DNA from 4 places in the Desulfosarcina variabilis str. Montpellier genome. Region 1 is predicted to be linked to each of the others. Evidence: riboswitches for the same ligand, from Rfam matches in the RefSeq annotation. Region 1 holds a riboswitch; each other region holds the start of a gene.

Region 1 (7,719 bases):
ATTGTCCACGGTTTTGGAGAGTTCTCGCAACCGCTGCCCCCCTTCCACACCCGACAATATCAAAAGCGATTCTTCACCTTCCACCAGCGGCCGATTAACCCTTGCGGCAGCCGCCTGGTAGGCGGTGATGCCCGGCACCGTGACCACCGGCACTTCAGGTGCCAGGGCCAGCACGTATTTAAGCACATAACCATAGGTGGCATAGGTCATTGAATCGCCCAGGGTGAGAAAGGCAACATCATGGCCTTTTTCCAACTCGGCAATGATCGTTTTGGCATGGCCCTGCCAACAGGTCTCTTTTTCGGATTGGTCCTTGGTCATGGGAAACGACAGCAGCTTTACCTGGCTGGTCTCGGGAATGTGCGGTTGGGCAATCTTCACCGCCTGGCTGTGGTCGTTTTTGGTGGAGGATGCAGCAAAAATCACCGCCACATGTTTAAGAATATTAACCGATTTTAATGGGATCAGATCCGGGTCACCGGGACCGACGCCAATACCGTATAAGGTTCCATATTGGTGCGTTTTCATAGTTTCGTTCTACCTGGTATTTTTTTAGTTCTGCGCTTATTCTGGAACGCTTCAGCGCCCCTTTTAATTCCGCGCAGTCGTATGATCATAAAATAGAGTTCATGTCCATCCTGAGACAAAATGGTGTTAGCTAGTGCCCGTCCAGAAATAGGAAAATTTGTTCGAGATCAAGGCGCCCGGAAAATTTAACCACAGGCATATAGCTGATATTCCGAGGATTAAATTTTTCGCGCAACGCCGATATCGGGCAAATTGGCCATTTCTGGATGGGTACTATATGGGTTGGCCGGCCATGATCACCAGGGCGTTGATAACGGCCGCAGCCACATTGGATCCACCCTTGCGGCCCACGTTGGTGATATAGGGGATATCTTTTTCCAGCAACATGGCCTTGGATTCGGCCGCATTGACAAACCCCACCGGCAATCCGACGACAAGCGCCGGCCGGGCGTCGCCCTGGTCCATCAGCTGCATCAGACGCAATAGGGCCGTGGGCGCATTGCCCACCACACAGATGCCACCGGCCAGTTCGGCAGCAGCCACATCCATTGCCGCCGTGGCTCTGGTGATTCCTTTTTGGACGGCGGTTTCACTGACCCGCTGATCGGTCATGTAACAGTGCACCTTAACCCCAAAACGATCCAAATCCCGCTGGCGCATACCCACCCGGGCCATATTGGTATCGGTTACGATGGTGCATCCGCTTTTAATGGCCTTGACACCGGCGCTGATGGCCTCAGGATGCAGTCGAACCATCTGCTGCCATTCAAAATCGGCGCTGGTATGGATCATTCGCCGCACCACCTGCCATTGATCGCTGGGGAAGCCATGGTCCCCGGCCTCGCCATCGATGATTTGAAAACTGAGTCGTTCGATCTCTTGTGGTTGCATGAATATTTTCCTTGTCTACTATTTATGAATTCGAAAAAAAGCCAAAAGCCACTTTGGGGTCTATTTTTCGGCCCACTGCCGGCAAGCTGCAACAAACGCATGCGCCGCCTGCGGACAACTGCCCAGGTGCAGGTGCACATAGCTGCCCAGTGTCTGATGGTTCAAAAATCCTTCGTGGGCCTTTTCCAAGCCCATACGGTCGGTCAGGCGGTAAACGGTTGTGGCATTATCGTTGCCTTCCACGATGGTCGAGTAGTGAAACTCATGCCCCCGCATGGTCTGCCCAATCGGCCCCAGCGGGGTAGCCCGGGTCTGGGTCACTTCCCGGTATCCCAGTGCCTTGCGCCGATCCAGCATGCGCGTTGCAAAGGGCAAACAGCCGGTCATGGGAAACACATGGCCCTTGATATCGCCCATCTCACGGCACAGGTACATGAAACCGCCGCACTCGCCGTAGATCGGCATCTTCATGCGGCTACGGGCCCGCACCTCCTGTCGCAACGAACAATTATCCGCCAGGGCGGTCGCATGCAGCTCCGGATATCCCCCGCCGAAATAAAGCCCGGCCAGATCATCCGGCAGGCGAGCGTCGGTCAACGGTGAAAAATAGACCAGGGTCGCACCCGCCGCCTCCAACAGCTCAAGATTATCCGCATAGTAAAAACAAAAAGCCGCATCCCGGGCCACCCCGATGCGAACAGAATCATCTGATCCGGGGGCGGGCGTGACCGGTTCATCGTCCGGAAAGGCATCGGGAAGCTGCGCCAGCAAAAAGTCGAGGTCCACGGCGCTTTCGATCATATCAGCCAGACGCCGGCAATGGTCTGCCGACAAATCGTGATCCTCACTGGTCATCAGGCCCAGATGCCGCTCGGGGATGGCCACGTCCATATCCCGCCTCAGGCCGCCCAGCACCGGCATGCGCACATGGCCATGGGCGGCCTCCTTGAGGTAGGCCAGATGGCGCGGGCTGCCCACATGATTGAAAAGCACACCCGCAAACGAAAGCGCGTCGTCAAAGCGTTCGTACCCCTGTACCAGGGCCGCGGCACTGCGGGCCATGGACCGCGCCCCCACGACCAGTACCACCGGCAGGCCCAGCCATTTGGCCATCTGGGCCGTGGAACCGGCCTCGCTGCGGCCTTCGTATCCGTCGAACAGCCCCATCACGCCTTCCACAACGGCAACGTCAAAGCCCTTTGCGTGCCGCGCAAAAACCGACTGGTTATAGGCTTTTGAGAGCATCCAGCCGTCCAGATTGCGGCTGACCTGGCCGGTAACCCGGCCGTGATGGCCGGGGTCGATGAAATCCGGCCCCACCTTAAACGGCGCCACCGAAAGCCCTCTGGCCTTGAGGGCGGCCATCAATCCCAAGGTGATGGTGGTTTTTCCGGCGCCGCTGTGGGTGCCACCGATTACAATGCCTTTAATGGGGGACCTCCTCTTGCGATATCAGACAAATCGATCATTTCTGGATGGGCACTATCGGGTGCCCAGTTCTGCCGACCGCAGTATCTGCCGGCCGGCCTCAACGTAAATATCAGGATAAAGCAGGCTGCCGATGCGATAGATGCCTTCGAGCAACCCCATCGTAGGCCGGGAAACAATCGTCTCATCCACCAGATAGACCTGCCCCGTCTTGACGGCGTTGATTACCTGAAAGCCCGGTTCGGCAATGATTTCCTCGACCGACACCTGATTCATGGCACCCTGTTGGGAAAAAAATACGTCGATTTCCCGGGCGTGGGAGAGCAACCGTTCCTTGCCATACACGGCGATGTTGTTGTTCTCCCGCACCGGTGCATCAGCCGCGACATTGATGCCCCCGGCGGTTTCCAGCGTGAAAACGGCCATGGCCGTAGGCGCAAAGGTTTTCATTTTACTGTGCATGGCCTCGAAATACACCCGCTTTCGATGCTTGACCTGGCCGGATAGTGTCTTGAAATCCGCCACGGCCTGATGAAATCGACGGATCATCTCCTCGGCGCTGGCCGCCTGTCCGCTAAGCTGCCCCAAACATCGCCAATAGGCGTCCAAATGCGCCACACTGGTGGGCTGCATGGAGGCCACCGCAATCCCGCTTTTTTCAAGGCGCGCTACCAACCGGGGATACCCGCGCTCAATCATGGGCCGGATTACCACCAGGTCCGGCCGCATAGCCAGAAAGCGTTCCGGATCATCATGATAGGAAAATACCGGCTTTCCCGCAGCCATTGGCATCGTTTTCGATTGGCCGTCAATTCCGATGAGCCGCTGGCCAGCACCGAACTGCAGCAGGTTCTGCGTATGCGCCCCGTATAGTGAAATAATGCGTTCAAACGGCGCCCGGGCCAGAACCGCATCATCCAGTAAAGGCCCATCGGCCATCACGGATGCGCCTGACCACAACAGCCATATGGCCATGCCAACGCCCCAGAAATACCGTTTCAACACCTCCCCCCCCTTTTGTAACGGACCTGCAACCGGCCGGTGAAATCATCCACCGCCACCCGGGCGTCAATATCAAACACCGTTTTCAGGTTTGCCGGTGTCAGCACATCTGCGGTGGGACCGGCGGCCACGACCCGCCCGTCTCTGAGCATTATCAGTTCCTGGCTGTAGGCCGCGGCAAGATTCAGGTCCTGGAACACGCCGATGACCGTGCGCTGTTGAACACTGACCAAGTCGGCCACAAGGTCCAACAACGTCAGTGCATGGCAAACGTCCAGATTGGCGGTCGCCTCATCCAGGATCAGCACCGGCGTATCCTGGGCCAGGGCCCGGGCAAAAACCACCCGCTGGCGTTCCCCACCACTCAGGGCGGTGACAGGACGATCCTTGAATGTCAATACATCGCAATCGGCCATCACCTGCTGCACCCGCTGTACGTCGTCCGTTGAGGGCACGCCGAAGCGAGGCATATGCGGATAGCGTCCCATGAAAACCATCTCTTCCACCGTAAACGGGAAATTGATCCCGTAATCCTGGGGAACCAGGGCGATCTCTCTGGCCAACGTGCGGCGGTCGTATCGGTCCAGGGAACAGCCGGCATACCGCACACTTCCATTCTGGGGAATCCGATGCCGACAGATCAAATCCAGCAGCGTCGTCTTACCACAGCCGTTGGGCCCGATGATGCCGGTAAACCGTCCGGCAGGCAGGTCCAGATCCAAACGGTTGAACACCGGTTTGCCGGGATGGGCAAAGGCAACCCCCTTGAGTGAAAAACTCACGTCTAAAATCCCCTGGCGCCGGTCTGCCGCTTGCGGAACAGATAACAGAAAAACGGACCGCCGATCAGTGCCGTAAGCACGCCAATGGGGATCTCGTGGGGCAACACCGCCCGGGTAATGGTATCGGCCCAGGTTAGCAGGATCGCTCCGCTCAACATCGAAAACGGCAGCAGCAGCCGGTTGTCCGGCCCCACCAGCGTCCGCATCATGTGCGGCACCAAGAGTCCCACAAAGCCGATAATGCCTGATACGGCCACGCAGCCGGCCGCCACCAGGGAAGCCGAAATCAGCAAAATCCATGGTACTCGGCGGGCATCGACGCCCAGCGAAGCGGCCGCGCGCCGTCCCAGACAAAGCAGATTCAAATCTTTTGCGTAAAAAAGAAACACACCTGCACCAACGGCCAAAAACACGCTGGTCAGGCCCACATCGGTCCATGTCTTGGATGCAAAGCTGCCCATCAACCAGAAGATGATCACCGCCACCTGCTCGTCGGCCACAAACTTCAAAAAACTGATTCCCGCCGAGAGGATGGCCGCCACAATAATCCCGGAAAGGATCAGGTTGTTGGCGTTGGCCCCACCGGCCGACGAGCTGAGGTAAATCACCAGCATCAGCGTGGCCGTGGCGCCCAGAAACGCAAAACAGGGCACGCTGTAGGCCCCGGCCACACTCAGGTTGAGCAGCAGCGCCAGGGCCGCGCCAAAGGCGGCACCGGCGGATACCCCCAGCGTGTAGGGATCGGCCAGAGGATTGAGCAGGATGCCCTGAAAAACGACCCCGCACAAGGCCAACCCGCCCCCCACGGCCGCGGCGGTCAATATTCTCGGCAAGCGGACATCCATAATGATCACCCGCATCAACTCATCCAAATCGGCGGTCCATGACGTAATTCCCGTCAGGTGCGCCCCCACAACGCGCAAAACGACCGTCCAGTGAATTTTCATGTAGCCCATGCCGGCGGACAGACTGATCGTGATCAACAGCACCAAGGCCAACAATATGAAGAAAAGCCCGCTATGATGCCTCCGTTTGGCGATGGGTTCCTCATTCATGGTAAAAACGAAACAGTCATCAATCTTGCGGGTTTCCCCAGTTAATAAAACAAAAACCCTTCAAACCTGATACCTGGTATGAAGGGTTGCACCCTGTCTCTTGGCCCTCAACGCTATCGCCGGCTGGAATCCTTTACCAAGAAGGTTTCTCCGGTAAAATGAAAAGGCAGGTCTTCTGGCTTCCCCTAAACATTGAGCGCCTTCCCACACCGGCAACCCGGAAACAGTGGCCTATGGCCCAACGCTCCTCGTCTGGTCTGAATGACAAGGTGAGGGTTACAGCGGCGGGACCGCTCCCGGTTTTCACGGGATTCCCTATTAAGCGCAAGCGCACCTTATTGTCCGCTTGTAGGGTATAACCGTATGCGATGTCAATGCCAAAGGGCGTAAAAAATCAACCCATGGTTGAAAATATCGCCTTAATAATGATATGTTTAGATGTTAGCAGTTCACTTTTAGCGAAGGCACATGTGAATGAGACGATTGACGCGATCTTTCGTGGCATCCGGGTCTTTTGAGGTGGGTAAGAAACAGGAATGTGTGTTGCAGGCATTTCTGGGGACCTGTGTGGGCGTGGCGGTGTTTGATAAAGTTGCCGATGTGGGCGGATTGTTCCATCTGCTGCTCCCCGAACCGGCCAGCACCGGCAGCACCGACCAGCCTGAAAAATATGCCACCACTGGAATGCCGTTGTTTTTGAAGCAGTTGATGGATCAGGGCGCCACCCCGGCAAACATGAACGCCGTTGTGGCCGGGGGTGCCCTGGTAGGACCGGTGACGCCCCAGGACATTCATTTGGACATTGGCGGCAGAACGGCCGAAAAAGCCTATATTGCCCTGCATGAAGCGGGAATCAAGGTAGAACGATCGGAAACCGGGGGTTTTTTTACCTGCAGCATTGAGCTGGATATGCTGCACTGGCAGTGCCGTATCGAACCTTCCGGGTTCGACGCGGTTGGGCCGTCAACCCCTGAGTCGTCTCCAACCAAGGCGGAGATTCAGCACGCGATCGAATCCATTCGCCCCATTCCCCAAGTGGCCTTGAAGGTGCTGCGGATTATCAAAGAGGGCGATTATGATATCCAAAAAATTACCGAAGAGGTAAAAAAAGACCAGGTCATCAGCGCCAGAACCATCCAGCTTTGCAATTCTGCGATATTCACCAAACGACACGACGTGGTCAGCCTGGATCACGCCATAGTCTTCCTTGGCCAGGAGCTTTTCATCAAACTGGTTATATCGGCCGCTGTAAAAAGCTATTATGACCAGTCCGGCAATGGGTACAGCCTGTGCAAAGGCGGACTGTATCACCACGCCATCGGCACCGCCATGATTGCCGAGAAAATTGTTGGCCTGACGAAAAATATCCCCCCGGCCATCGCTTACACCGCAGGTTTGCTGCATGATATCGGCAAGGTTGTGCTGGATCAGTATATTGTCGCTGCGTATCCCATGTTGTACCGTGAATTTCAAAACAAATCCGCCGATCTGATTGAGGCCGAAACACACATCTTGGGGTTGGATCACACCCATGTGGGAGGACTGCTGGCCAAAAAATGGTCGCTGCCCGCAGCGCTCGTGGATGTGATCCGGTTCCATCATGAACCCGAAAAAAGCCACAACGACAGGCCGTTGACCACCATCGTCTATCTGGCGGACCTTCTCATGTCACGTTTTCACACTGGCCTTGAATTGGAGCGCATTGGCGCGGCACGGTTGATTGAACGGTTGGCGACGCTCGGTCTTGCCCCAGCCCATTTCCAGTCCCTGGTAGACTTGATACCCGATAAAGTGTTTGAACCGGTCGAGGAAAAATCAGAAGAAAACAATGGATGAAAATAAACAGGCTCAGTTGAGGCGGCTGCCCGGTGTGGACCGTATTCTTGAATACGGCACCAACAACCAGCAATTTGACAATATTCCCAAAACAATTCTCATACCCTCTATTCGAAAAACGATAGAGGCTCTGCGCCAGATCATTATGGCCTCGGATAAAGCGCTTGACGAAGCAATGTTTGCCCTTGATGCCCTGG
Region 2 (7,719 bases), 4.0 Mb from region 1:
TTACCGGTTTGGTAAAAATGGTGTTGATTGGCAGCGATGATATCTTCCAATTGGATGAGTCGATTATCAGCCATCTGTTTACCCGATGCTCATCCGTTTCCCGATATCGCCCAGCAGTTGATTCAATTTTAGCCGCTGGTCTGTAGGTGTATCCGGTGTGTCAGGCAAAAGGGTATGCAAATATTTAACGCTGTCAACGAATCCAAGACCTTTCACGGTCATGACCAAATCAATCGGGTTGAAGTTTTTCTCGCAAAGAAAGCACCTGGCAAGATTGGTCTTGGGGTTGGTCGCGGTTTGAAATTCATTGCACAGCGGGCATAGGAACCGGAAAATACCTTCGATCACTTTAGATGGAATATGAAGCTGTTCTTTGATCAGCCAGTCAACCGGGATTCGATTGCGCAGTTGAAACAGCTCTCCCCCTGTAAACCGTCGTTTCATGATAATGCCTCCTTATCTGCGTGAAAAATTCTGTGAAAAAGATCTTACCCATAGCCACGGCGAGGAAAATGGCTGACAATTTCACCTGTTCGACCGCAAAAATGGCAGCGGCATCGAGAACCTATGCGAAAATGTACTGGATTTTCTTCCCGTGACAGGACCGTACCCCATTGCCAAGGGCCTGTAGTAGTATGATCATCCATATTTTTTGAAGGTGGATTGATTTTCCGATGCCGCCGGCGGTTTTCGGCCAAACAGTGGGTCTTTTTGCCTTTTGGGGTTTGACGGTAGCGTCGCTGCGCTTTTCGGCGGGACTGGAGACGACCGGCGATGCGGCATGCATCGCAACAATAAGCATGCCCACGAAAGCAGCGCCGGCACATACAAAAAACGTTTTTGCACCAACGACAGGATATTTGGATCAACTTTAACATCCGGCCTTGAACGTCGCCGGAGTTTAAAGTAATTTACATATTGAACATCCGGCCTTGATACGGAGTTCACCTTGAAAGCCCGGAAGGGATAGTTCCGGGCTTTCTCTTCATTTTCCTGGACCATACGAATGCCCCATTACGGTTTACAATAGAACTGCAGAAAAGACGATTGCCAACGGGAGCTATTACAGCGGGGTAGGCGGGGTACGTTTATTCATTTTTGGGGCGGGGTATCGCTGCGGGATAGTAGAACCAACCGTTACACTTTTGCCGCATAGGCGAGGTAGGCCGTTACACTATTTTTGTCTTAGCATTCGCCCGATATCGGCGTTGCGCGAAAAATTTTATCCTCGGAATATCAACTATATGTACCCCAAGGGCACTTCCTTCGGGCGCCTGTGGTAAAATTTTTCGTACGCCTTGATCTCGACCAAATTTTCCTATTTCTGGACGGACACTAGGTAGTTCGTTGTACCCACCGTGCGGCCACTGTTTCGAATGGCTGACCACACCTGCCCGAACCATGTTCATGTCAACATATACGATGTTGTGCAGTAGATGCTCCCCGGTCTCGACGGCCGTAGCATGATAGTGATCTTCCCAAAAAGCGCCTTTTCTCTTTTTCCTCCGGTTACAGTCTTGCCCCGTTCTTCAATAGCTTCCTATCTCCTCCATTTTCGTATTAAAGTGTCTTCGGAGGTGAAATACTCTGCCGCGACAAAGCCGTACCCACCCCCATTCGTTTATTCTGAAGCGTCTGACGATTCTTTTCGACGAGAAGGGCATGGCCGGTGTTCGCGTATGGTGGAAATGTAATGACATGTTTGCCAGCATGATCATAGAGGCGCATGACAAAAATCGAAACGGCAGATTCGAGTAAGCAGCATAATATAAATGAGATAAGCAGCCAATGACAATGGTGATTGAATCCCAGGCATTTTTTATAAAAACTTGTTCTTGACAATTGTCTTGAATTGGAGCAGTAAATGGTTCATGTAAGGTGCCACAATTGCTTAATAGGGAATCCCGTGCAAATCGGGAGTGGTCCCGCCGCTGTGATCGGTGACGAAATCTGCCACAGCCACTGTCCAGAAAAAATCGGACGGGAAGGAGCAGAGAGTAGGTTGAACCGAAAGCCAGAAGACCTGCCTTGCTGATTACCGACCAGCTGCGGTGTACAGTGATGGGGCGGAATTAACGGGTTGTAAACGGATTCAACTGTCTGCAAGATAATATTTATGTTGATCCAGATGTGGCTTTAGCAATTATCAACCCGCCATAAGCTTCCCTTTTTTATCACACTATCCAAGCGCACCATCCACCATGCTTTTCGGTAATTTCTCCATGATGAACAATATCGTTCAAGAACCATGTTAAGTACTTTGTCTTTAAATATTAGATAATTAATTGTCTATGCCACGACAAAGGAGAATTGCCATGTCCCTGAAATGTCCAGTAAAAATTTATCGGACGGAATCCTACCCTGGCGGAAAATCCAATGCTCCGGTCTATGTTATTCAGGATGGGAAACTCTACCGCACGGTAGATCATGAACTGGGGTGGTCAGAATCTCCTGACTACGCGCTGCGATCGGATGGCCTGGTTTTCCGGACCATCCACCACACATTGGGAACCAGCGATACGCCTGACTTTCGGTTGCAGGAGAAAGGGTGCCTGTATCGTACGGACCATCATCCAAAAGGCGAATCCATGTTTCCGGTATACGAGTTGAGAGACTGACGCTTATACTACCTATTGCCCATCCACGAATAGGAAATTGTAGGCGTACGATGAATGTCATTCAGCGCAACAGGTCCAAGTGCGCCAGGGGTTCGCGCGATTATGTGTGTCCACGCTATCAAAACCCAAGATGGACAGTTATTCCGATGATCCGCCCCTGTGTATCGACTATGATATGGCGCTTTCTGCCGCAGACTTTTTTTACTTGCATTATACATGCTGTTGAATACGGTAATCAGGTTTACTGCTTATCCTGCTTTGAAATGATGAAATCGGGAAAATCGTTCGACCGGTTGCAATGAGAACTTGACATTCCGTATTCGATAAATTAAGAGAAGTAGTGATTAAAAGAAGGTCGAAGCCTTCTTTACTTCGTTCATTCGTAACAATTAAAAAGAACTTGTAATAACAATGTAAGCCATGAAGGTTTCCTTTTTGTAATGGGGGGTTGATTTTGTGGCTTTTTTATTTGAGTAATGCCGAATTTGGTGGTGAAAAAAGAAATTAAAGAATGCAAAAATGAATATGATGAAGAACTCTCCCCAACTTATTTGGATCGATTCCCATAATTACTCGAGAATCGGTGATCCAACGAGCGCTGTCGATTCCTTTGAGGCCCTCAAATCCCTTTTATGATTAACGTTGGTGAGAAATAAAATAGGCTAAAAATGACCGTTTAAATTTAGGAAATAAATTTTTTTTAAAAAAGGTTGGTAGGGAAAGCAGCTCAATCCCCTGCAAGGTATCCAAGCTGCTTTCCCTGTGAAGCCTCCGGTGGTGGAGTGCGCTTCGTCTTTATCCATACAATAAAGGCATAATCCTGTCAATCGCCTCCTTCTTTAAACCCACCAGGCTAACAATATTTAATTTTTTAAGCGAGCGCCCGATTTTTAGCACCTGCATGTAAAATCATGGGTTGATTAACGTTGGTGAGAAATAATAAACGGTTTGCCATGGTGGAAAATCAGAAGGAACCATACGCCATTGACACCCCAACTTGATTATATAACGGAGGTACCCAGCGTCTTAACAGGCTTAAGTAGTGATTAAAAGAAGGTCGAAGCCTTCGTGAAGGGGAGAGGAATGGGGGCTTGCCGGTGGATTGATAAGTGCCCGCGCGACGCCCGTCGTTAAACTTGGATTCATTCCTCCTGAAGCGGATCTATCATTTCCCTGCCACCGATAGACCCCCATTTCTCAACCCCCACCTTGAACTCTGGCGAAAGTGACCTTTTTGCCCTGGTAAGGCATAAGACGCGTAATTGGGTTTTTACCGATCAGTTATTTAAACGTTGAACAATACTCAAACGAAGGAGAACGATCACATGCATCAAAAGGTAACCGTTGTGGGAGCCGGCAATGTGGGCGCCACCGCCGCGCAGCGCCTGGCCGAAAAAGAACTCTGTGACGTGGTGCTAATCGATATTGTCGAAGGCGTTCCTCAGGGAAAAACCCTGGACTTGACCGAGGCCGCGCCCATTGAAAAACATGATGCCAAACTGACCGGAACCAACGGCTATGATGCGGCCAAGGATTCGGATGTGGTTATCATCACGGCGGGCATCCCGCGCAAACCGGGAATGAGCCGCGACGATCTGATCAAGACCAATGCCGGGATCATGCGCTGCGTGGTTACCGAAGTCAGCCATCAGGCACCCAATTCGATCCTGATCATTGTCAGCAATCCCCTGGACGCCATGTGCCATGTGGCCCATGAAGCCAGTGGCTTTCCCAAAAACCGGGTAATCGGCATGGCTGGGGTTCTCGATTCGGCACGTTTTCGGGCTTTCATCGCCATGGAACTGAAGGTTTCCGTGGAAAATACCCACGCCTTCGTCCTGGGCGGACATGGCGATACGATGGTGCCCCTGCCGCGCTACTCCACCGTCGCGGGTATTCCCATCACCGAGCTAATCTCCGCCGATCGCATCCAGGCACTGGTGGAACGAACGGCCAATGGGGGCGCTGAGATCGTCTCCTTGCTCAAAACCGGCAGCGCCTATTACGCCCCGGCTTCGGCCACCGTGGAAATGACTGAATCGATCCTCAAGGACAAGAAGAAGATCCTGCCCTGCGCAGCGCTATTGCAGGGAGAATATGGGATCAACGATCTCTTCATCGGCGTACCGGTGAAACTGGGCGCCGGTGGGATCGAAACGGTGATCGAAATCGAGCTGACCGCCGATGAGCAAAAGGCCCTATATCATTCGGCGGATGCCGTCAAGGAACTGGTTGAACTATTGAAAACGTTTTAGCGCTTCGCACGATGAAAATGAAATCGCCCCTAAGCGCCTGTTTTGGAAGTCTGGATCAGGCCCGATAACAAGGCGGAAAGTGGCTCAAAAGCGGAGCATATATGCAATACGTGAGCATTTTGAGACAGTTTCCAACGCCGTTAGCGGGCCTTAGAAGGATTTACCAAGCAGGCTCTAAAGCATCAGTCGCCCATTTACAGCTGACCGCAAGGCTCGGTTTCATCTTCATTGTTTTGCGCCCATTGCCATATACCTGACGCCCAAGGGAGGCTTTAATGAACTGGCTCATCCACACCTTTCAATCATCCATCGGCAAGAAACTGCTGATGGCCCTGACCGGTCTGGGATTCATCGGCTTTTTGGCCGGTCACCTGGCCGGCAACCTGACCATATATGGCGGAAGCGATCCATTTAACGCCTATGCCGAGCACCTCCATGCACTGGGGCCTTTGCTAAGGGCTGCCGAAATCGGTCTTTTGCTGATGGCCCTGATCCATGTCGCCACCGGATTGATTCTTTTCCTGCAAAACCTGAACGCCCGTCCCCAGCGCTATCGCGTCAATAAAAGCGCCGGCGGGCGCAGTCTGGGATCACGCACCATGCCTTATACCGGGCTGCTGATTCTTGGCTTTGTGTTGTTTCACCTGCTGAACTTTCATTTCGTGGATAAATCCGCCACCACGATTTTCGAAATCGTCAGCGCCGCTTTCCAAAACCCCATTTATGTCGCCATCTACGTGGCGGCCATGCTGATCGTGGCCGTGCACGTTTCCCATGGATTCTGGAGTGCGTTTCAGACCCTGGGGATGAATCATGGGAAGTATATGCCCATCATTTCAGCCGCCGGCCTGGTGTTCGCCATCGCCATCGGGATCGGCTTTAGTTGCATTCCCCTATTTGTCGGTCTCAGTGTCTAAGAGCCTGTTTGATATGATGAACTTGTAAAAAGTCGCCGTTCGTAAGGATTCGCAAAATATAAGGATTGATTATGAAACTTGACGCAAAGGTGCCTTCGGGTCCTCTGGCTCAAAAATGGGATAAGCATCGCTTCGAACTGAAGCTGGTCAACCCGGCCAATAAACGCAATTTCGATATCATCGTCGTCGGCACCGGGCTGGCCGGCGGTTCGGCATCGGCCACCCTGGCCGAGCTGGGCTACAATGTCAAAACGTTCTGCATCCAGGACAGCCCCCGAAGGGCCCACAGCATCGCCGCCCAGGGCGGGATCAACGCTGCCAAGACCTATCCCAATGACGGCGACAGCATCTGGCGGCTCTTTTACGATACGATCAAAGGCGGTGATTTTAGAGCCCGGGAAGCCAATGTCTACCGCCTGGCCCAGGTGAGCAATAATATCATCGACCAGGGCGTGGCCCAGGGCATCCCCTTTGCCAGAGACTACGGCGGGCTCCTGGCCAACCGCTCCTTTGGCGGTGCCCAGGTCTCGCGGACCTTCTACGCCCGCGGTCAGACCGGCCAGCAGCTGCTCCTGGGGGCCTATAGCGCGCTGTCGCGCCAGATCGGACTGGGCAAGATCGAGATGTTTCCCCGCCGTGAAATGCTGGATGTGGTTGTGGTGGGCGGTAAGGCCCGCGGCATCGTGGTGCGCAACCTGGTGACGGGCAAACTGGAATCCCACAGCGCCGATGCCGTGGTGTTGTGCACCGGCGGGTACGGCAATGTGTTTTTCCTTTCCACCAATGCCATGGCCTCCAATGTCACCGCCGCCTTCAGGGCCTATAAGCGCGGGGCCTGTTTTGCCAACCCTTGCTTCACCCAGATCCATCCCACCTGCATCCCGGTTCACGGCACCTACCAGAGCAAGCTGACCTTGATGAGCGAAAGCCTGCGCAACGACGGCCGGGTGTGGGTACCCAAGCGTCCGGGCGATGCCCGCAGCCCCCATCAGATCCCCGAGTCGGAACGCGATTACTACCTGGAGAACAAGTATCCCAGCTTCGGCAACCTGGTACCGCGCGATGTGGCCTCGCGCAATGCCAAGGAGCAGTGCGATGCGGGTAAAGGCGTGGGCGAGACCGGCCTTGCGGTCTACCTCGATTTCACCGATGCCATCGCCCGCGACGGCAAGGATGTGATCGAGAAGAAGTACGGCAATCTCTTCCAGATGTATGCCAAGATCACCGCCGATGATCCCTATCAGACACCCATGATGATTTACCCGGCCGTGCACTATACCATGGGGGGGCTGTGGGTCGACTACAATCTGATGAGCACGTTGCCGGGCCTTTTCGTGCTTGGCGAGGCAAACTTTTCCGACCACGGGGCCAACCGCCTGGGGGCCAGCGCGCTGATGCAGGGTCTGGCCGACGGCTATTTTGTTTTGCCTTACACCATCGGCGGTTACCTGGCCGGTACCGAACTGGAGGCCGTCGCCAGCAGCAATCAGGCTTTCGTGCAGCAAGAGCGCCAGATCACCGAACGTACCGACAAGCTGCTGGCCATCAATGGAAAGCGCACGGTGGACGAAATTCACCGCCAGTTGGGCATGATCATGTGGGATTTCTGCGGCATGGCGCGCAACAATGCCGGTTTGGAAAAAGCCAGAGGCATGATCCAGGAACTGCGCGCCGAGTTCTGGAAGAACGTCAAGGTGCCCGGTTCAAGGATGCAATTCAATCAGAGCCTGGAACGGGCAGGGCGGGTAGCCGACTTTTTGGAGTTTGCCGAGTTGATGATCATCGACGCCCTGGCGCGCCAGGAGTCCTGCGGCGGCCACTTCAACGAAGACTTCCAGACCGGGGAAAATGAAGCCCTGCGGGACGACGAGAATTTCTGCCATGTGGCGGCCTGGGTGTACCAGGGTGATGAAACCGATCCGGCCTTTC
Region 3 (7,719 bases), 4.5 Mb from region 1:
CAAAGTGTTCATGTTGACCGGAATGGTGTCATGCAGCACCGGTAAAACCAGAGCGCCGCCGTTCAAGATGACTTTCTGTCCACCAAACCCGGTACGAACGAAGGACACTTCTTTGGACGCCCGGTGGTACAGCCTGGCCAGGATCATACCAATGACGATCATGGCAACAAGGATGGTGCCGGCAACGAAGATCACTTTGGTGAAATTGAGCATGCCAAATAGTTCGCCCATGTTTTTCCCTCCTATCTGAATTTAAGCGTATTAAAGCTCTTTTTTCAAAGCGGCCGATGTATTTTGAATCGCCCTGAAGGTCGCCCCCTGCTGGCTGACCAGAAGCACCTCTGTGCCTTGCGGAAACTCTTCTTCGGCGTCATCGGGCTCGATCATTACATAGTGCGACTGGCCATAGCGATCATTCAGCCTCCCTTGTGCCGGGCTGCCGAATCTGGCCTTGCCGGTCGTAATCACCGCCACCAGCCCGATAAAACTCTTCTCAGCGACCGCTTCGGTTTCGTCCTTGGGCATGATCCGGGCCAGCATGCCGCCCAACAGGCGTACCATGGGCAGGGCCAGGACAATGGCAGCGATCGCGGCCAGCGTTACGGGCAGGAACGTGCCGACCATCCGGGTGGCAAGGGACTGGATGCCAAAGCCAAGCAGACCGAAAGCGGTCAAAAAAATCACCAGCAGCACCAAAACCGGTACCTGGCCGATGCGCAGCCAACTGAGCATTCGGGTAAGCGGACTGGACGGCTGAATGTCGGCGCCGTCCATATCGGCATCGATATCCAGATCCATGTCCACTTCCGGCATCAAGGATTCAAGAATACTGGAAAGCCCCATGCCCAAGATGGTTGTTACCCCTTCAAGTACTGCGATCAAGAGCATCAGGGTAAGCGCCACGGCAAAGGGCAGATTCTGATCCGCCAGGATAAATGCGATCATTTCTCATTTTCCATTTTGTTTTTAATGGCCACCAGACGCTCCTGAATCCTGTTTTTATGGGCCATGGATTCAAGCTCGGCGAGTTTGGTGGCTGTCTGCCGGTCACTGCTGCCCGATGCACCGGGAAGGCCCGTGGCTTTTTCCATGATGCGCTCAAAAGCCGATTCCGCGCCTCGCACGCGGCGATCCACATCGCTTGACTCCCCGGACGCGGCGGTGTCCGGCTCACCTGTGGTCGTCGTGTCGGCCCGGCTTTGTTTGTATTCCCGCAATTCTTCCTGCATCTGGCGTTTTTTGGCCAACAGGGCACTCACGTAGCCTTCAAGCTCCTTTTCCTGGTCGGCGCAATCCTTGATCGTGGCTTCCAGGACCGGTATCTGGGCTTCAATGTCTAGTTGCCTGGCAACCGCCGCCTCGGCAAGGTCATCGCGTTTGTTTTCCAAAGCCAACTCTATTTTATCGGACAAATCCTCGTGATCTTTATTTTCCGCCATCAGCCTGTTGTTGGCGAGATGTTTGTTGGCAATCACGCGCCCCAGTTCGGCACGCACGTCGTCAATGGCCGCATCGATTTCGCGAATGGCCTCTTCCATCACCGTTTCGGGGGCCGCGTTCTCAATGGCGTCCACGAGAGAATTAAAGCTCCCACTGATGATGCGGCCAATACGGTTAATCAAACGTTCTTTCATGGCAACGGTCCTTTCTTTTTATTTTTTGGCCAGGATGATCTGGCTCAGTTCGAGAACGGGTTTGATTTTAGTGCGCATGATTTCCGGATCGTAACAGGCGCATTGCTCGGTAATGGCCAATTGTAATACCGACTCCATGAGCCGGATCAGTCGCTCGGCAACACCTTGTTCAAGCTGAAACAGCGCTTGGGGTGGATCTTGATCATCTTGTGCTGAAGTAGACGAAAGCAGGAAGGCCAGGGCATCGGGAATCCATTCGGTCAACCGAGTAATTAACTCGGAATGAACGTTGTTTTCAACCTCTGCTTTTCGAATTTTGCGCAGACACGGCTGTACCAGTTCCTGGATGTGTTGCAACCGGCTGGCGTAATCCTGTTTTCGGTTTGAGCGCAGTTTGGTGTCGGCAATAATCGCCCGCAGTTTGTCACTGGGCGTCTTGGCATCATCGATGGTCAGCTGACTGATGAATTCTGCATCCTCCTGCGAGATTCGGGCACTGATGGTCACTTGTTTTGAAGGCATATTTTACTCCTTCGGCCTAATAGCGATTTGTGTTTAATGGAAAGTTGCAAAAAGACTTTTCGAGTCTATGTAAAGACATAATTATTCAAATATAATCGTTTGTCAATAAAGATATGCAAATGTATACATATGAAAACAATGTGGCGCGACCAGCTATCAGTTCAAGCTTAAAAAGGAAATAATCGTTGGGGAAAGGCTTTACGGATTCATCAGATTTGGCTGATGAAATTTTCCAGAAGTCTCCTGAAAATCTTGATTTCCGCTTCGGAAAAACCGCTGGTGCACTCCCGGGTAAGTTCCAGGTGAAAGTTGGAGTGGCGCCGGTAGTGTTTTTTGCCAGTATCGGTCAATCGGATCACGTAAGAACGGCGGTCCTCCGGGTTTTGTATCCTTTGGACGAGCCCTTTTTTTTCCAGATTGTCGATCATCACAGTAAGTGTCCCGGTTGTCACGCCCATTTTGGAGGCCAGATCCTTCATCTTGATCATATTGTTAACGCCGAGGATTTCTATGGTGTGCATCTGGGACAAGGTGATTCCGCTGCCTTCGACAATGGATTGTTCCCACGAGGACAGCTTTTCATAAAATTCAATGATCAGGTCTGATAATTCTTTCACAGGTCGTGCCCCCATGTGATTGATCGTTGATGGCTATCCATAACAACGGATTCATTCACATTCTTACACCATCTGCGAAAGAAAAAACAGGTTTGACACCCACAAGACAAGCGCATTTGAGTGATCTGTTTTCTGTGCGCGGCTGGAAGAAATGTCACATCGTGGATGGCCGTGCCTCGAATTTTTTTGAAAGATTAGGATGCGGCCCGAAACTGATCAGAACCGCATCTATATTCGATCTGTCCGTTTTTCATGGCGTAGATATCCGTTGTGGTCCGCGCCAGAAAATCAAATTCGTGGGAGACCACCACATAGGCGATATCAAGATCGTTGAGCACCCGGATGATTCGCTCAACGGTCCGCTCGTCCAGGCCGGTGGTTGGTTCGTCCAGCAGCAGGACCTGGGGCTCCATGACCAGTACCGTGGCCAGGGACACCAGTTTCTTCTCCCCTCCGGACAATTGGTAGGTGATCCGGTTTTCGAATCCGCTTAGATTGAGGGACTCAAGCATTTTCCGGGACAGTGCCACTGCTTCTTGCGGAGATTTACCCATGTTGAGCAGACCAAAGGCCACATCCTCGATCACGGTGGGGGAAAATAGCTGATCATCGGCATTTTGAAACACAAAGCCCAGTTGCCGCCGGGCCTTTCTAAAATCTGTTTCTCCATGCATGGTTTTGCCGAGAATTCGAATCGTGCCGGATTCGGGTTTGTTCAGCCCCATGAGCAGATGCATGAGGGTGGATTTGCCGCAGCCGTTGGGGCCGATCAGGCCCAATCGCTGTTCTTTGCCCAGGCAAAAGTTCAAATTGTTCAGGACGCGTCCCCGGCCCGGATAGGAAAAACAGATGTCCTTGAGGTCAATCAAAATAGGGTCGGCATCAGCCATTCCATTCCTCCCAGTAAAATCAGGGTTAGCAGTAGATAACCGGCCCAGATCCGATCGGTGGAGGAGAAGGAAAACTGATGGATGCAGTAGAATTTTCCTTTAAACCCCCGGCACAGCATGGACTGATAGACCCGTTCGGCCCTTGCCAGGGCGCGGACCAGGAGCATGCCGAACAGATAGGCATAGGTTTTATAGGTGTGCAGGTTGGTACCGGGAACAAATCCCCTGACCCGGATGGCCGTGCTAAGCCGCTGGTACTCCTGTTCCAGTACGAACACATAGCGGTAAGCGATCAAGAGCAGGTAGACGATTTTCCGGGGCATGCGCAGCCGGTTCAGTCCATGCCCCAGGGTGGCAATGGACATGGTGGCGATCAGGGCGATAAACACCATCAAAATGGCATTGGATTTGAGTGTGATCCGGGCGGCCAGGAGCAACCCTTCCCGGGAGCAGGCCACTGGCCCCAGAAGAAATGCAGGGGGGGGGGCGAAGGTGATGGGCAGTACGAGGAAAAGCAGAATATTGAAGATGTTGATGGTCGTCAGCCGTTTGGCGACGTCCTTTAGGGGCAGTCCGGACGTCAGTACCAGGATTACGGACAGAGTCAGGCCGGCGAGCAGCGTGGGAAATCCCATGGACACGGCCAGGAGGAACGAAAACAGCGTGGCAAAGACAATCCGCAGACGTGGATCAAGGCGGTGGAGTATGGACTTGCCCTGGGCAAAGGCTTCACTTAGCATGCGTTGCTCGTTTTCGTGATTCAGGCTTTTTTGCGCCGATAGCTAAAGTACGTTCCTTATACGGTGGTGCGGGGCCCGGGGTACCTGAAAATCCAGGCAGTGAATCCGGTTTGACCTTTTTAAGAAATCCGATACAAAATGCAGTCACAATGCCTTCGATTACCATCACGGGAAGGTGGGCGGTTACCACCAGGGTGGCCACCTCAACAAAATGTTCTTCAGTAAAAAGAAGGGAAATCGCGACCATGAGGGCAGTCAGCAGGACTGAAAATGCCCCGCAGGTAAAGGCCGCGACCAGGGCCATACCGGAATCTTTTTTTACTAAGTTGCCGAACAGGTAGTAACAGATAACGGCCGGACCGGCCACATTCAAGGTGTTCACCCCGAGAACGGTAATGCCTCCAAACTGAAAAAACATGGCCTGCAGGGCCAATCCAACCAGGATGGCGGGAAAGGCTCCCCATCCAAGCAGCAGTCCCACGATGCCGTTGAGAAGGAGATGGACACTGGAAGGGCCGATGGGCACGTGGATCAGGGATGCCATGAAAAAGGCCGATGACAGGATGCCCACCTGGGCCATATGGTCATAGTCCAGTTTTTTCAATCCGATAGCAGTGCCTAATACTGTCAGAGCGCCGCCGCTCAAGAGAACCGGTGCCGAAAGCACACCTTCTGATATGTGCATAATCTTTCACTCCATTGATCGGGCTGATCATGTTTATAAACAAAATTGACGAACGCAACAAAGTCAAAACTATGAGGAAGAAAGTGAGAACGGCAAATGCCTTGAAGAAAAGACGCTATGAGCGAATACACAGCCCTTGTACGAAGAAGGACAGGCTGTATCGATTTGCCGGCAAACTTAACTCCCGAAGCTATGACCGGTGTAGGTATTCAGGCAGGTTTTCTGACTTTCCCGCGCTTTCGAGCGCCTTCCCATTTCAGCTTTATGAAACAGTGGCCTGATGCTCGAGGGCGTTCCCGACATTGCCGGGTAGGATCACAGCGGCGGATCCGCCTCCGATTTTCACGGAGTTCCCTGTTGGTTTTGGTTAAAACACCTGAATACATTACCCTTTTGGGGGCTCGGGCCGATCCGGCAGCTGCAGCCGGGCTGAACACCTAAGGATGCAGCGCCGAATCGATTCGCCGACTAATTATTAGAATTGGTCTATTTTGTCAATCTGTTCGCTGGGAACAGGGCTTAAGGGCGCAGGTAAAAAATGATTACCCCATCTTGTTTGCCCTTTTAATTACATCGAAAGCGGGGCGGGATTGACTACTAAAACGGGATCGACCATTTAAATTGGTTTCCCGAGTAAAAGCGATTGCCGATGACATCATAACGACCAGGATCGATCCGACGTTGTGTGCGACGGCTCCCATAATCGGCGATAAAAGGCCTGTTATTCCAAGACAAATGGCAACCAGGTTTATGCCCAGGCTAATGATGACATTGATTTTGATCGTTCGTGTCATTTTCCGGCTTAAACGAATCAGAAACGGCAGTAGCGAGATACGGTCCTTCATCAACACGATGTCGGCGGTGGCAAGGGCCATGTCAGACCCACGCAGGCCCATGGCAACGCCTACCGCCGACGCTTTAAGGGAAGGGGCATCGTTCATGCCGTCGCCGACGAAGACCGTATCAAGGGAATTCGTTTTTTGAATGATTCCCATTTTTGTTTCGGGTTTTAAACGGTAATGGTAATCGGTGATGCCGATCTCATCGGCAACTCGCTTCACAGCGTTTTTTGAATCTCCAGATAGAATGGACATCCGGGTTACCCCCAGTGCCTTGAGTTGACTCACTGTCTCTGCCACATCGGGTCGGACGCGATCGAGCATGGCGATTTCACCGGCATGGTTTCCATCTATTGTAACCTGAACGATGGTTTCACCTGTGGCACTGTCGGTTTTGCCGGCACCCATTGATACAACGCTGCCGTCGACCATGGCGTTGACACCGGAGCCGGGAACAGCGGCCACGTCAATGGCTTTTTTCTTTTCAAGTCCCATTTTGGCCGCTTTTTTCAAAATCGCATGGGCGATGGGATGGGTGCTTCCCTGTTCCACGGCGGCAGCCATCGCCAATAATTTCTCTTGGGTAAATCCGTCCGCCGGCCGGATTGTCGTGATAACCGGTTTACCGGCGGTGAGGGTGCCGGTCTTATCAAAGAAAAAAGATCGGGCCTGGGCGATTTTTTCAAGGTAGCGGCCGCCTTTGATCATCATACCGGATCTGGCTGCCCGGCCCACGGTCGCGACAGTCGCAACCGGACCAGCCAACAAAAACGAGCAGGGGCAGCCCACCACCAATACGGTAATGGCACGGTTAATGTCCCGGGTGAAAAAGTAGGTCAATGCTGCAATCGTCAGAATGATCGGTGTGAAATAGCCTGCATAGCGGTCGACAATTCGCGTGCTTTCAATTTTGCTGTTTTCGGCATGTTGGATCAGGTCGATGATACGGCCGATGGTTGCATCACTTCCCGTTCGACTGACGATAAGTTTAATAAAGCCGTCGCTGTTCACGGTGCCGGCAGACAGCTTATCTCCCGGCCCTTTGAATACGGGAAACGCCTCGCCGGTCAGCAAAGACTCGTCAATGGCGCCGGATCCTTCAGTGATATGGCCGTCCACGGGAATCGTATCACCTGCCCTGACGATTGCGATTTCACCGGTTTCAACGGCATTGATGGGCTTGGTTTGTGTGCGGCCGTTTTTTTCAATCAGGGCCGTCTGCGGATTGGCTTTGACAAGGGTTTCGATGGCTCCTCTGGCTCTGTCACTCACCGCTTCCTCGATAAAGGCGCCGAGTACCATGATGAAGGTACAGGAATTCTGTTGGATGTATGATTAATGATTTTGGAAATTGAACAGATTTCCAACCACCATCGACCCGGCCAACAGACACTCGAGTCCGAAGGGCAGGTAGCCCCCAAAGCCTACAATGGGCATTTCAAAGATGAGGAACCGCTGAACAAAAGGAACCGCGTAGGTCCAGCGGGCCAGGCTGTAGTAATTCCACAATTCCCAGAAAAACCCACAGATCAATGCGGCCAGGGCCGGCACCACCAGCGGGCGAAAGTCGCCGCGTCGCAAAGGATGCAGCAGGGTCGGTTGGCCGGCAAGGGCTTGAAGGGAGAGAATGATGAGAAGCGGAGAGACCCAGAGTAAAGCAAAAAGCTGATCCGGAAATATTCCGATCAGGGCCAGGCCGATGGCCGACACAGCCAGTGTGATGCGGGGCAGCCAGACCGATGCCGGCAGGCTGATGGCGCGGCCGTGGGTCAGTCCTTTTGAAAGGGACGGG
Region 4 (7,719 bases), 2.6 Mb from region 1:
TTAATCGATACTTCTGCGAAATAGCTGCGTTCCCGGCCCAGTTTGTTTTCGAAGTATTCCTCATCAAAAAGGTTGTCTACGCAAAACGAGATGGCCACGTGATCGAACGGTGATAACGTCAGCTTGCCTTCCCACAGCCAGCACCTGGAATAGCCGCCGTAGACATCGTCGATGTCATCATTGTTTGTTTGCGTATAGATTCTTCCCAGGTAGCGACCCATCAGGCCGAGGGTCAGAAAACGATAGGTGATGTCCGTTCCCAGATTGATGGTGCTTTCGGGCATGTAAGTGATTCGCTTGCCCTCCATCTCAGGGTCGTGCACATTCTCTTTAATTTCGCTATCATTGTAGGTGTAGTTGCCCCAGACGTTCAGCCAGTCGAATGGCGTTAGGGATGCCTCCAATTCGAAGCCGTCGATGGTCGCCTCGCTGGCGTTTTCCTTAAACCGGTCATTGCCGACTTTGTAGTAGTAGATCAGATCGGAGATATCCTGATGAAAGGCGGTAGCCGACACTTTCAGGCTGCGCTTGAAAAAGTACTGGGCCACACCCAGTTCATAGTTGATCAGGGTCTCGGGGTCCATGTTCGGGTTGGAATTGACCGTCCCGTTGCCCATCCGATAATTGCGGTAGAGTTCATACAGCGATGGTGGACGGAATGCACGGCCGACCGAGCCTTTGATCACAGTGTCCGCCAGCGGCCGCCAGACCGCGGATATTTTCGGGTTGATCGCCGAATCATCGCGCTGATCGAAGGTTTTTATTTCATCGCCGATGACCGCCTTGCCGTCATAGGTTTCCCAGTAATCCAGCCGGGCACCGATGAACAGCGACAGGCTGTCCAGGAATTGCCACTCGTCCTGAAGATAAAGCGCGTAGAGCCTGTCCTTGCCTTCGGTGATGTCGCTGCGCGGTCCGGTCTTTGAATCCTCATCGCGGTAGTAGGTCAATTCATAACGGCCGCCGTCGAACCCGTCATAACGAAAGGACACTCCGGAGGTGAGCAGATGGTTGTCACCGATGGAAATATTGGTTTGAATATCACTGAACCAGACATCCGAATCAAATTCCTTGATGAAGCCGTCAGCATTGTCATATGTTTCACCCTCTCCCACCAAAGGCGTTACGTACCACTGATACTCATGGTGGTAGCCGACCTTGGCGCTAAGGCCGACGGCACCGAAGATTTCCTGGTAAGTCAATAAATAAGACGGGGTTTCGCTTGCTCCTGGGCCTGTGGTGATGTAGTTGGCAAGGGAGACATCGGCTGCCTGACCGTCGCCGGCATCCACACTGCCGTCATAGGCCGGGTTGCCTGCAGCGTCCACGAGATATGTATCCGGGTGGTCAAATCCATACTCTCGGGATCCCCACTGAAAGTTGAAGGAGAGCGTTCCTGTATCGGTCAGATTTAAGACCGCATCCAGGTTGACATTCCAGCGATCGTAGTATTCATCACCCTTGTCACCGACCGCCCATTTGGATGTTCCGGACGTGTCTAAGGTGGCATATCCACCGGTCAGTGTCCCCTCGCCGGATGAAATGCTGCGGGTGACCAGATCCTTGGCATAGCCGTCGGACTCTTCCATTTCATACCCCAGACGCAGGTTGAGTTTGTCCATGAAGCGGTTGCCCAGGGAAACGCTATGGTGGAGCGTTTCGTCGCTGCCATAGCCGATCTTTGCCACCGCCTCCAGCTGCTTGGGCGAATCGGTGATGATGTTGATCACCCCGCCCATGGCGTTGCCGCCGTACAAGGCGGACGCCGGGCCGCGGATGATTTCGATGCGTTTCACATTGTCGATGGCGATATTTTCCCATTTGATAAGCCCCCGCCACCCATTGTTCAGCGGCATGCCGTTTAGCATGACCAGAGTGTACTGCTGGCCCGAAAGACCCCGCAGCTGGCCGTTGAAAATACCGACCTCATGGATCAAGGCATCCTGCAGGGTGTGAATGTTTCTGGCATCCAGATCTTTGCGGGTAATGACCGTAGAATTGCCTGGTGCACTGTCCACATCCTTTTCCGTTCGTGTGGCCGACACGACCAGATCATCCAACGCAGAGGCCTTGGTGCTGGTTTTATTTTTATCCTCGCGAGCCTCCTCTTCACCCCGCACAATTCCGGGAAATATCGTAAATGTACTCACCATCAACAGTAGTAAAAAAGCGCTAAACCCTGATTTCATAGGCAATTTCCATAATGATTTATCCAGCTATACCTATTCGCTCTCGCTTTGCTCGGAAACCGAGTAATCACCATCGGCCGGTGTAGGGGCACGGCGCGCCGTGCCCCTACGCGGCTGTCGTGACTTCGGAATAATTGTTTTGTTCCCAAAATGTTTCTTATAAAAAGGATTCGAGAAGACCTTCAAAAGCACCCGGAATTAAAATCAGCAAGGCGCTTTTGACGCCAGTCGACGCCATCAGCGCACCTCGAAGGTCAGCGAGGTGGTGTAGGAGTACTCGTCCGCCTCTTCCGGCTTGGGGTAGGGCGCCTTGTGGTTGGCCTTGAGGACCCACACACCGGACTGCAGCATTTTTACTTCACCCTCGCCGTTCGAACCGGTGCGGGTGCTGTAGGCCCAGACATTGTCCTGAGAGAATCCCACGTAGGTGGCGTTGATATATTCGGCAACGGGTTTGCCCTGGTACAACAGCTTGAAGCGGAAATAATCACCGACCTTCAGACTGGCAGGGTTGACCAGAGGCACGATCTCGAGGGCATCGCCCACGGGCTTTAACATTGCCTGGCTGTCGGTAGGCGCACCCACATTGATGATAGCCTTGCCATACATCCCGGTGTAGCGTGAGTGAATTACGTTTTTAAGGCCTTTGCGGGACTGGTGTTTGTAGCCGTCCACGGTTTTGGTCGAAAAGCCTTCCTTGCGATTGACCATGGCCAGGTAGGTCCCTTGAGGTAGCGGGCGCTCGGATTCGTATTGAAAACTGTTGAATGGCTTGATGGCAATGGTCTTGCCCTGCGGGTCGATCATGCTGATGCCGCCGAGCATATCACTACCTTCCAGAATGTCGCCGACCGGATTGTAAAAGGCGTGTCCCCAGCCGACCGTGAAGCGGGCCGCTTGATTGGCCTTGGGAGTGTAGTCGTGGGCGTTGAGCCACAGGAAGTGGGCCTGGGCAACAGTAGTAAGCAGAAAAATTCCGGAAAACATACCGGCCAAGATACTGGGTTTCAAATAGCGCATGGGATTTCCTCCTTTGTTAGAAATTCATGGTCAGTCCGATTTCAAAATAACGGCCGGCGTAGGGATAATAGTTGGTGTCCAGGCTGCCGTCATCATTACGTGTGCCGTAGGAATTGGAGTAGTACGCATCCTTTTCGTCGGTCAGGTTCTTCACCAGGCCGTGGATGGTAATGTCCTGCCACTGCACCTGGCCGAGAGATCCGCCGTCGAAGGTGTAGGAAAGCTTGAAATCAAGGGTGGTCACCGACGGCTGGACGACGCGTTCTAAATAGTCGACATATTGATCGTCCACATAGGTGAGATTGAACCAAGCGGTCAGATGGCTGGTCGGATAGAGGTTAACCGTAGCCGTGACCTTATGTTCCGGAGTGCGTGAAAGTCTATATCCGTCAACCGAAATGCCTGTCCGATAATCATCCGCCGGGTCATCCGCCCAGACATAGGAACTGTAGACCGCCTCCGGGTCATCCCATTTTGCATTCATGTAGCCGTAGTTCACGCGGTATCCGAGCCAGTGCCAGGGCCTGCCATCCAGTTCGATTTCAATACCCTTGTGAACGGCTTTGCCCAGATTGACGGCACCGATAGAATTCCACTCTCCTCCTTCTTCATCAAATTTAGATTGAAAGATAAATTTATCATCGATGTCCATATAGTAAAGGGCGATGGAGTAGTTGAAAAATCGGCTTAATTGCTGTTTGAAGCCCACTTCGTAGGTGAGGATATCCTCTGGTTTTAGATTGCTGGGGTCATTTTCCGGATACTCGTCATTGGCCTGGGCCGACATGCGGGTGTAGTCGATGTTAGGATAAAAATAGGACTGGCTGACGGTGAAATAGAGATTATCCTGGCCGCTGAAACTATAGGCGGGGGAGACATGCCACGATGTTTCACGGTAGTTGTTTTCCACATCCGGGTCCTCCGGGTATTGATTCTCAAAGCAAAGCTGCACATCATCGTAACGCACGCCGGTCTGGAGACTGAAATGATCAAAAAGTCCCAGATCATTGACCAGGAAAACACTTTTTCGATCGATGGCAATATTAAGGTCGTATTGCTGGATTTCATCCTCCCGCCGTGTAGTGTCGTCCAGAAAGGGATAGGAGCGTACCTGATCATAGTCGTGACCGTCATACTCGACTCCCAGGGTCAGGGTGTCCCAATAATTGGCCCCGGAAAACTTATAGCCGCCGGAAACCTTGAATGTCAGTCGGTCTTCATCATAGTCACGCAGATAGCTGCTGGTGTCGTTGCCATCGGCGTAGGTCGGGTTGTTTTTGTTTTTTTGGGAGAGGTATTCTGTCTCATTATGCATGAAGCTGAGCAGGGATTTGGCGAACCAGTGTTCCTTCTCGGTATTAAACTCGGCGAACCCGTCGTATATCTCGATGTCGTAGTCATAAGGGCTCAAATTATAGGTGGGATCGTCCGGATCATTGGGCGGGGTGTTGTCACGCGGATCACGGTCCCATTGCCATTTTTTCAAACTGGTAAGGGAGTAATAATCCTGCTTCTGGTATCCCCCGCCGAAACCCAGCCGGGTCTCTTCGTCAAAGTTATACCCGGCCTTCAGATTGACGCCTTTGCGTTCGTCATCCGTGTGGCTGTAACCGTCGCCGCCCTGGTTGTTGGCGCTGATGCGATAGTCGATAGCCGACTGCCTGCCCCAAGCTGAGACATTCTCGCTATGAAGCCCCCATGAGCCGTATTGGGCCTTGATGCGCTGGCGATGACCGTCTTCCTTGGCCCGCTTGGTGGTGATGTAGATGATGCCCCGGGAGGGCTCGGCGAATTGAACGCCTGGTGTCTTGATGACCTGAATCTGTTCAACGTCGTCGATATCCACGAAACCAAGATCCCCATAGCCGATTCTGCCGATGGTGATTTCACGGCCATCCACGTAAACCGTGGCCCCTCTGGAGTGCGGATAGGCCGTGCCGCGAAAATTGTATTTGGGCGTGGCCGGATTGGTCGTGTCATTGGTGATGCCGGGCAGCCCGTTGATGACATCGGCCACGTTGGTATAGCCGCCTTTTTCAATGTCCTCGGCGGTGAAGATGTTGACTGTGCCGGGCGTGCTTAGCACCTTGACCTCGCTGGCGCTATCCGAGACCACCATCTCATCCAACACCGTTGTCTTTTCCTCGGCCATCCCCATCGTGGGCCAAATCAGCATCAGGATCAGCCCCAGCGTGGGCGCAGTGCGCCTGATCGTCATGTTCATTTTTTGCGTCCTTTCTATTTTTCGCAGCAGATTGAAAGAGAATTAAAGCCAACGTCGATTCCACATTGGGATCGGCTACAAGTTGAATTGTACCTCGGCAAAATAACTGCGTTCCCGGCCGATCTCGTAAGCGTAATATTCCTCGTCAAAAAAAATCCCCGCGTCCACTATTGGACGCGGGGATTCCGTTTTAAATCCCTTGTATAACATTATATTACCGCAATTTACCCCATCACCCGGGGGCGATCGCAGTCAATCGATGGGCAGGTCTTCTGGCTTCACACACTTCTCGGCGGTCTTCCCATTCAAGCGATGTCGAACAGTGACCCAAATTGCCGGAAAGCTCACTTTGATTATACCAAAGCATATGTGTTACAGCGGCGGGTCCGCTCCCGTTTCTCACGGGATTCCCTATTATGTCCAAAGCGGACACCCATGATTGGTGACGCGATTGTTCTACCAAAAATCAAACGCTGACACATAATAAAATTGGTTTTTAATTGTCAAGCGAAAAGATCAGTTCATAGTGACTAAATGTATCTGCTATTGACACCCATTTTTCTCTTCACGCAAAGCTTCAAAAGCATAAGAGGACTTGCTGGTAACCAGCGGAATATCCATTGATCATAGAGAAAAACGAGCATTATTATTGACGATCAGAACCTAAAGCACAAACCGGCGCCAAAGGTTCGGTCTGCCATCGGGAACCCCTCGGCGTTTTCATATTCTGAATCAAAAAGATTGTTCACATAGAGTGTTAAAACCGCATCCTTGATGAATCTGCGATTTTTAAAAAGCGTCTGTTCTATCCCAAAATCAAACACATGATACGCATCTATGGGATAGTCATAGCAGACCCAGTTCCCTGAGTTTGGTGGAACTTCTTCGTTGACATGAGAAATTTGTTCATCCTGGAATTTATAATCCAGCATAAGCAGGGTGTTCTCAAAAAGATTGTAGCGAACACCTGCGGTTACCCGGTTTTTGGCCCGATCTCCCAGCTCAGCGCCCTGCGGTTCCGGGCCCTTGCTCTCCCAGTCATGATAGGCGTAGCTGACATACAATGAGAGATCATCAAGAATATGCCCGTTGAGTTCTACCTCCACTCCGTTTTTATGTACCTTTTCAAGGTTCATCCGAGTATTGCCATAGATGGGAGGTGTACCCCCATATTTGCTATAGTTACGCGATACCACATAGTCTTTTATTTCATAGTGGAAAAAATCGACCTTGATGTTGATGTCTTGCCAAATTCTTCTTGAAAGGATGAAATCATAGCCAACGCCATGTTCGGGATCGACCTCGACCCCCACGCCCCCGGTTCAGACGATGCAATAGGATATCGGCGTCCATATCTTGCTGACACCAGCGGATATGGATGTGTCCCTTAACGCATCAGAAAGATCATCGAGTTCATAGGTGGCAAAAAATTTCGGTACCACCTGATCATAGTCCTTTGCGACAAAATCCTTCTGGACCTCAGGGTTCCTGTATTCCTGGGCCTTCTCGTTCCAATTCCTCCAGTTAATTTCAACCATCTCATATCTCAACCCTGGCATGGCGGAAAGGCGTGGAAAGATTTGCCATTTATCTTGAATATATAATCCGGACAGCGCGATGATTTTCTGATATTTTCCGCGGGATTCAGGCCGGTCCCAGGATGCCAGCCCGAGGTTTCTATATAGATTGTTCATGTCATAACCAAACGTTATGAGATGATCTTCAAAAAGCTGTATCTCATCCTGGATTCTTCCTCCCCACTCTCTCCATTTTTCATCTCTGGATGATACTCTTTCAATTCCTTGGGACTCATCATCTGCGTCGATATAATCCCATTTTTCGCCGGTATGATGCTGTTGGTGGTAATACGCTCCCAATGACCAGAGCCCAAAAGGCGTCGGTTGATTGTAATCCAGTCGAAAAGAATCGTCTTCTTTGTTCATGGCCGGGTTCTGCCAGGCTTCATACGACCGCCACACTGATGGTGTGACTGGATACCCGGCGTCATAGTCACTTCTTGAAGGGTCATTGATCACGTATTCTTCATAGTCCGAATTGCCGTGTGTGGCGGTTAAATAAATATATCCATCAGATGGAAGCAGATAGCCGAGACGACCGCTTACGATGTCCAAATCCGCCTCATGATTCCTGAGATATCCATCAGTATGATATTTCTGGTACCAGAAGTCATAAACAAATGAGCCCGCGCCACCGTTGAGCTCAAAACTGTAGTTCTGGGTATTATAAGATTTGTAACTGGCGGCTGCCTTAACATCCGGCTTTACG

Evidence for each region. Region 1 has a riboswitch for cobalamin ahead of Dvar_RS25595 (FecCD family ABC transporter permease). Riboswitches for the same ligand answer to the same signal wherever they lie in the genome.
Region 2: it holds a riboswitch for cobalamin, as region 1 does, so the genes downstream of both, Dvar_RS07595 (hypothetical protein) here and Dvar_RS25595 (FecCD family ABC transporter permease) in region 1, are expected to answer to the same signal.
Region 3: it holds a riboswitch for cobalamin, as region 1 does, so the genes downstream of both, cbiM (cobalt transporter CbiM) here and Dvar_RS25595 (FecCD family ABC transporter permease) in region 1, are expected to answer to the same signal.
Region 4: it holds a riboswitch for cobalamin, as region 1 does, so the genes downstream of both, Dvar_RS37305 (TonB-dependent receptor) here and Dvar_RS25595 (FecCD family ABC transporter permease) in region 1, are expected to answer to the same signal.

The regions. Positions count from the first base shown of each region.
Region 1 covers NZ_CP159846.1:5,673,204-5,680,922, forward strand. Annotated here, with positions in the region: gene cobI (precorrin-2 C(20)-methyltransferase) at 1-528, opposite strand, end outside; gene Dvar_RS25575 (precorrin-8X methylmutase) at 802-1,419, opposite strand; gene Dvar_RS25580 (cobyrinate a,c-diamide synthase) at 1,480-2,850, opposite strand; gene Dvar_RS25585 (ABC transporter substrate-binding protein) at 2,902-3,852, opposite strand; gene Dvar_RS25590 (ABC transporter ATP-binding protein) at 3,846-4,631, opposite strand; gene Dvar_RS25595 (FecCD family ABC transporter permease) at 4,634-5,686, opposite strand; cobalamin riboswitch at 5,834-6,039, opposite strand; gene Dvar_RS25600 (HDOD domain-containing protein) at 6,161-7,522, shown strand; gene selA (L-seryl-tRNA(Sec) selenium transferase) at 7,515-7,719, shown strand, end outside.
Region 2 covers NZ_CP159846.1:1,703,056-1,710,774, forward strand. Annotated here, with positions in the region: gene Dvar_RS07575 (DNA methylase) at 1-74, opposite strand, end outside; gene Dvar_RS07580 (hypothetical protein) at 79-444, opposite strand; gene Dvar_RS07585 (hypothetical protein) at 566-802, opposite strand; gene Dvar_RS07590 (DUF1007 family protein) at 1,588-1,758, shown strand; cobalamin riboswitch at 1,860-2,046, shown strand; gene Dvar_RS07595 (hypothetical protein) at 2,316-2,618, shown strand; gene Dvar_RS07600 (transposase) at 3,528-3,623, opposite strand; gene mdh (malate dehydrogenase) at 3,944-4,873, shown strand; gene Dvar_RS07610 (succinate dehydrogenase cytochrome b subunit) at 5,149-5,790, shown strand; gene Dvar_RS07615 (fumarate reductase/succinate dehydrogenase flavoprotein subunit) at 5,862-7,719, shown strand, end outside.
Region 3 covers NZ_CP159846.1:543,204-550,922, forward strand. Annotated here, with positions in the region: gene Dvar_RS02465 (flotillin family protein) at 1-231, opposite strand, end outside; gene Dvar_RS02470 (YqiJ family protein) at 262-945, opposite strand; gene Dvar_RS02475 (PspA/IM30 family protein) at 942-1,634, opposite strand; gene Dvar_RS02480 (hypothetical protein) at 1,653-2,156, opposite strand; gene Dvar_RS02485 (MarR family winged helix-turn-helix transcriptional regulator) at 2,366-2,773, opposite strand; gene Dvar_RS02490 (energy-coupling factor ABC transporter ATP-binding protein) at 2,968-3,663, opposite strand; gene cbiQ (cobalt ECF transporter T component CbiQ) at 3,639-4,403, opposite strand; gene cbiM (cobalt transporter CbiM) at 4,393-5,088, opposite strand; cobalamin riboswitch at 5,283-5,483, opposite strand; gene Dvar_RS02505 (heavy metal translocating P-type ATPase) at 5,631-7,229, opposite strand; gene Dvar_RS02510 (hypothetical protein) at 7,263-7,719, opposite strand, start outside.
Region 4 covers NZ_CP159846.1:8,252,311-8,260,029, reverse strand. Annotated here, with positions in the region: gene Dvar_RS37315 (TonB-dependent receptor plug domain-containing protein) at 1-2,189, opposite strand, end outside; gene Dvar_RS37310 (DUF4198 domain-containing protein) at 2,427-3,209, opposite strand; gene Dvar_RS37305 (TonB-dependent receptor) at 3,226-5,433, opposite strand; cobalamin riboswitch at 5,678-5,885, opposite strand; partial or broken gene Dvar_RS37300 (TonB-dependent receptor) at 6,090-7,719, opposite strand, start outside.